DNA from 2 places in the Variovorax sp. 160MFSha2.1 genome. Region 1 is predicted to be linked to the other one. Evidence: riboswitches for the same ligand, from Rfam matches in the RefSeq annotation. Region 1 holds a riboswitch; the other holds the start of a gene.
The links. Region 1 has a riboswitch for glycine ahead of ABL838_RS03970 (D-amino acid dehydrogenase). Riboswitches for the same ligand answer to the same signal wherever they lie in the genome.
Positions count from the first base shown of each region.

Region 1 (3,005 bases):
GAGCGGCGCCAGGCTGCGCTGCAATTCCCAGCCGACCTGTCCGCCCTTGCCCAGCAGCAGCAGCTTCATGCCGCGGCCTTCGCGTTGTTGTCGTACTGCTTCTCGACCCATTCGCGGTACGCGCCGCTTTGCACGTTGCGCACCCATTCGCTATTCGCGAGATACCACTCGACGGTCTTGCGGATGCCGGTGTCGAAGGTTTCGGCGGGCTTCCAGCCGAGTTCGCGCTCGAGCTTGCGTGCGTCGATGGCGTAGCGGCGGTCGTGGCCCGGGCGGTCGGTGACGTAGGTGATCTGTTCCTTGTACGGTTTGCCGTCGGCGCGGGGGCGCAGTTCGTCGAGCAGGGCGCAGACTGTGTTGACGATCTCGATGTTGGGCTTCTCGTTCCAGCCGCCGACGTTGTAGGTCTCGCCGAGCTTGCCGGCTTCGAGAACGCGGCGGATGGCGCTGCAGTGGTCCTTCACGTAGAGCCAGTCGCGCACCTGCATGCCGTCGCCGTACACGGGCAGGTTCTTGCCGGCCAGCGCGTTGACGATCATCAGCGGGATCAGCTTCTCGGGGAAGTGGAACGGGCCGTAGTTGTTCGAGCAGTTGGTGGTCAGCACCGGCAGGCCGTAGGTGTGGTGCCAGGCGCGCACGAGGTGGTCGCTGGCGGCCTTGCTGGCCGAATAGGGGCTGTTGGGCTCGTACTTGTTCTCTTCGGTGAAGGCCGGGTCGGTCTTGGAGAGCGAACCGTAGACCTCGTCGGTCGAGACGTGCAGGAAGCGGAAGGCCGACTTCTGCTCGGCCGGCAGCGCGCCCCAGAAGCCGCGCACCGATTCGAGCAGGCGGAAGGTACCGAGCACGTTGGTCTGCACGAAGTCCTCGGGGCCGTGGATCGAGCGGTCCACGTGCGACTCGGCGGCGAAGTTGACCACGGCGCGGGGCTTGTGCTCGGCGAGCAGGCGGTCGATCAGGGCGCTGTCGCCGATGTCACCCTGCACGAAGATGTGCTTGGGGTTGCCCTTGAGCGACGCGAGGGTCTCGAGGTTGCCGGCGTAGGTCAGCTTGTCGAGATTGACGACGGGCTCGTCGCTGTTCGCGATCCAGTCGAGTACGAAGTTGGCGCCAATGAAGCCGGCGCCGCCGGTAACCAGGATCATGAAGTCCCCTGCAGTTATGTGGAACGATCGCCGTCCGGCAGATCAACAGGTGATTATCCCATTGGCCCAAGGGAGAGAATCCAGAGGTTGGCGCCCGAGCAGGCTCCGCCTACAATCGCCTCCACTGCAGGAGAGCGGGCCACCCGGTGGCCCTACCGAAGGCGCAAACTCCCATAAACGCTCAGGTCGGCCTCGCAAGGGCCTGTACTGCAACAACTGAAACGCCGTCTGGAGAGCCGCCACGCCATGTGGCGCACCGAAGGAGCAAACCCTCTGCGGGCGCAGCGGGTGAATCTCTCAGGTACCGAGGACAGGGGGAGCGGCAACTTGGACTGCGGTCGTCCGGTTGTTTTTGCTATTCATTCAATAGCAATCCACGCCCGCCATTCAAGCGCTGCAACCTCAAAGGTACTTGAAATGCGCGTGATCGTCCTCGGCGCCGGCCTGCTCGGCGTGACTTCGGCTTACTACCTCCAGCAACTCGGCCACGAAGTGACCGTGATCGACCGGCAGGCCACCCCGGCCGCCGAAACCAGCTTCGCCAACGGCGGGCAGATCTCCGTCAGCCATGCCGAACCCTGGGCCAACCCCAGCGCGCCGCTGAAGGTGCTGCAATGGCTGGGCAAGGAAGACGCCCCGCTGCTCTTCCGCATGCGCGCCGACATGCGCCAGTGGCTCTGGGGCCTGCAGTTCCTGCGCGAATGCACGCCGGCGCGCACCCGCCACAACATCGAACAGATCGTTCGTCTGGGTACATACAGCCGTTCGATGTTGCAACAGTTGCGCCGCGACACCGGCCTCAACTACGACCAGCGCACCCAGGGCATCCTGCACTTCTATACGACGCAGAAGGAGTTCGACGGTGCTCTCGAGCCCGCCGAGCAGATGCGCACCCTGGGCTGCGAGCGCCGCGTCATCTCGGCCGACGAGGCCGTGAAGATCGAGCCTGCCCTCGCCCACATCCGCCCCAAGCTGGCCGGCGCCACCTACACGGCCGAAGACGAATCCGGCGACGCCAACCGCTTCGCGCGTGAACTCGTGGGGCTGGCCGCCGCCGCGGGCGTGAAGTTCCTGATGAGCCACACCGTCACCGCGCTGCGCGAGGCCGGCGGCATCATCGACCACGTCGAGGCCACCGACAGCGAAGGCCGCTTCCAGCGCATCCGCGGGGACGCCTTCGTGCTGGCGATGGGCTCGCTGAGTCCGCTTTACGCAGCGCCGCTGGGCATCCGGTTGCCGATCTATCCTGCGAAGGGCTACTCGGTGACCCTGCCCGTCAAGGACGCCTCCAAGGCCCATCAGGTCTCGCTGACGGATGACGAATTCAAGCTCGTCTTCTCGCGCTACACCTCGGCTTCGGGCGACCGCTTGCGCATCGCCGGCACCGCCGAGCTCAACGGCTACGACCGCGACCTGAACCGCGTGCGCTGCGAGGCCATCGTGCGCCGCGTCGAAGAACTCTTCCCCGGCGCCGGCGACACCACCCAGGCCCAGTTCTGGACCGGCCTGCGCCCCGCCACGCCGAGCAATGTCCCGCTGATCGGCAAGACGAAGCTGCCGAACCTGTTCCTCAACACTGGCCATGGCACCCTCGGGTGGACGCACGCCTGCGGCTCGGGCAAGTCGATCGCGCGGATCGTGAGCGGGCTGGAACCGGAGGTGGATTTCGCGTTCACGGGCATAGCCCGCCCAGGTGGCTCGAAGACGAGCCGCCTTCACTCCACGAGCGCGTCCTGAGGCCGAACACTCGCTGTTTCGCTTCCGTCACGACTGCTGTCGCCCGTCGGCAGCATGTCGACTCTCAGCAACTGAAGACCGAAGCCGATGCGGCGAGCATCGGCGCTTTCGGCGACATCGCAAGGC
Region 1 covers NZ_CP157624.1:928,533-931,537, reverse strand. The annotation lists gene rfbD (dTDP-4-dehydrorhamnose reductase) at 1-69, opposite strand, end outside; gene rfbB (dTDP-glucose 4,6-dehydratase) at 66-1,142, opposite strand; glycine riboswitch at 1,260-1,357, shown strand; glycine riboswitch at 1,361-1,466, shown strand; gene ABL838_RS03970 (D-amino acid dehydrogenase) at 1,560-2,879, shown strand; gene ABL838_RS03965 (hypothetical protein) at 2,858-3,005, opposite strand, start outside.

Region 2 (3,005 bases), 3.2 Mb from region 1:
GCTTCCAGCAGACCTACAGCGCCGACAAGCTGCGCGAGAAGAGCCGCAAGACGCTGGAGCTGCAGCGCGTGGAAGGCCGATGGCTCATCCGCAAGGAGAGCGCGGGCGGCTGATGCAGGCGCCCGGACGAGGCGGGACGCAATGGCCCTGTAAGCCAAACGGTTCACGAAGGTGTCACCACTTGCAACCATGCTGCAGCCTTCGTTTCCCCAAAGCTGTGGCTGCCATGTTTCCCACCAAGACCGACAAGGCGCGCAACGAACTCCAGGGCGGACAGCGCACGCTCACCCAGCGCGAACGCGCCCTGCTGCTGATGGCCGACGGCCGGCGCTCCCTGACCGACTTCAGTCCCCTCTTCGCCAACCGCGACGAAGCCGAGCGGACCATCCAGGCGCTGATCGACAAGGGCTACCTGCAGGGCACGAAGGCCGCGGCGGCGGAAGCCGAGCCCCACGCACAGCCCGCGCCCTCGCCCATCCCCGCCGTCGAGCCGATCCAGGTCGCCACCTCGGCCGACACCTTCGACGGCAAGCGTTCGCTGGCGACCACGCGCATGTTCCTGTTCGACATCTGCGAGCGCATGTTCGTGCGCCGCGACCCGAAGTTCGCGCTGCAGATGCGCGACGCCCTGCGCGAGGCGCGCGACCGCGAGGCCATGCTGACGATCGCCGCGCTGATGCTCACCGAGATCGAGAAGACCGCGGGCGCGGAGCGCGCCGAGTCGCTGCGCGAGCGCATCGACCGGCTGCTGCCGCCGGCCGAAGTGATTCACTGAGAACTTCGATCGGGGCGATGGCCGCCACGGCCTGTGACACCATCGCCGGGTGAATTCCCCGCCTCCCGCCTCCACCTCGTTGTCCGAGCGCCTTCGCAGCTGGGCCAGGCGCCTCAAGCGCGACGGCGTCACCCTCTGGTTCGCCTGCCGGCACGCCTCCACGCCCTGGTATGCGAAGGCGCTGGGTGTTTTCGTGGTGGCCTATGCGCTCAGCCCGATCGACCTGATCCCCGACTTCATTCCGGTGCTGGGCTACGTCGACGACGTGCTGCTGCTGCCGGGGCTGATCTGGCTCGCGGTCCGGCTGATTCCCGCGTCCGTGCTCGCCGAATGCCGCGAGCGGGCCGATGCCTGGATGCAAAGCTCGGGCTCGAGGCCGACCAGCCGCTGGGGCGCCGCGCTGGTCGTGGCCGTGTGGATCGCGGTCGCCGCAGGGGCGTGGTACCTGTGGGTGCGCTGAGCGCATCGAGAAGATGGTCGTTGCGGAGCGCGCCGAATCGCTGCGAATGAAAAGCCGGCCGACGCCAGCGGCTTCGGCATTGCTTCATCGTGTCCGACCGTACATCGGACATCTGGAACCGGTGGTCATGAATCTTGCGGATGCGAAGCGCTGCAAGGTGTACGCTGAACCGAGCAAGCAGCCGCCAGAGGCACCGCTTGCCTCAACGCTCATCAATGCATAAAGGGAGAACAAGCCCATGGCTCTCACAAGTTTCGGATTCATCGTGACGGGAGACCGATTTGTCCAGCATCAGGGAACAGACAAGTTCCGAATGAAGGTCGTAGGAGTCGCAACCGCCTCCGAAGGTATCGAGGTTGCGCAGGAGATGGTTCGGGAAGGTGTACAGCTCATCGAACTCTGCGGCGGATTCAGCCCCGTGTGGGCGGGCAAGATCATCGAGGCCATCGACTACGCCGTGCCCGTTGGCGTGGTCGCGTACGGGCCGGAGTCGATCGACTCGATGCACCGTCTGTTCTCCTAGCGATACCCGATCAACTACACTCTCGAAAGTCAGGAGAGAGCCCCGCATGCCGGGGCCGCCGAAGGCGCAGGGGGCAAATTTCCCCCGAACGCTCAGGCAAAAGGACTGACGAGGCGCCGGTGAAAACCGGCGTTTCCTTGCTGGAGAGAGGCCGCCGCATCCAAAACAGGAGCAGCGGCCCACCGAAGGAGCAAACCCCGATCGTGGGGCGAATCTCTCAGGTAAAGCGGACAGCAGGGGTGGCCCATGGCTTGCGTCATGGATTTCGACTGCCCCTTTGGAGTGCCCCGTGGCCGCTTCTTCCGCCCCCGCTACCGAACTTCTCAAGACGCCGCTGTATGACCTCCACCTGGAGCTGGGCGCCCGCATGGTGCCCTTCGCCGGCTATTCGATGCCGGTCCAGTACCCGGCGGGCCTGATGGCCGAGCACAAGCACACGCGCGACGCGGCCGGCCTCTTCGACATTTCCCACATGGGCCAGCTGCGCCTGGTCGGGCCCGACGCCGCGGCCGCCTTCGAGACCCTGATGCCCGTCGACGTGATCGACCTGCCCGCCGGCAAGCAGCGCTACGGCCTGCTGCTGGACGACGAGGGCGGCATCCTCGACGACCTGATGTTCTTCAACGAGGGCAACGGCTCGATCTTCGTGATCGTCAACGGCGCCTGCAAGGTTGCCGACATCGCCCATATCCAGAAGAAGATCGGCTCGCGCTGCGAGGTGCGCCCCCTGCCCGAGAACGCGCTGCTCGCGCTGCAGGGCCCGCAGGCTGCGGCCACGCTGGCGCGGTTGTCGCCCGGCGTCGAGCGCTTCGTGTTCATGACGGGCGGAGCGGTGCAGATCGACGGCATTGCGGCCTTCGTCACCCGCAGCGGCTACACCGGAGAAGACGGCTTCGAGATCTCGGTGGCCGCATCCGACGCCGAACGCCTCGCCCGCCTGCTGCTGGCCCAGCCCGAGGTCAAGCCCATAGGCCTGGGAGCGCGCAATTCGCTGCGGCTCGAGGCGGGACTTTGCCTCTACGGCAGCGACATCGACACCACCACCACGCCCGTCGAGGCCTCGCTCAACTGGGCGATGCAGAAGGTGCGCCGCGCGGGCGGCGCGCGCGAAGGCGGTTTTCCGGGTGCCGCGAAGGTGCTCGCGCAGCTCGCCGCCTCCACCGCCGGCGCGGCCGGACACACCGACCACGACACGCTGAAGCGCAAACGCGTGGGCCTCGTCGCGCTGGAGCGCATTCCGGTGCGCG
Region 2 covers NZ_CP157624.1:4,176,421-4,179,425, forward strand. The annotation lists gene ABL838_RS18970 (hypothetical protein) at 1-113, shown strand, start outside; gene ABL838_RS18975 (hypothetical protein) at 227-775, shown strand; gene ABL838_RS18980 (YkvA family protein) at 825-1,235, shown strand; gene ABL838_RS18985 (DUF6506 family protein) at 1,474-1,758, shown strand; glycine riboswitch at 1,779-1,876, shown strand; glycine riboswitch at 1,889-2,002, shown strand; gene gcvT (glycine cleavage system aminomethyltransferase GcvT) at 2,048-3,005, shown strand, end outside.
Region 2: it holds a riboswitch for glycine, as region 1 does, so the genes downstream of both, gcvT (glycine cleavage system aminomethyltransferase GcvT) here and ABL838_RS03970 (D-amino acid dehydrogenase) in region 1, are expected to answer to the same signal.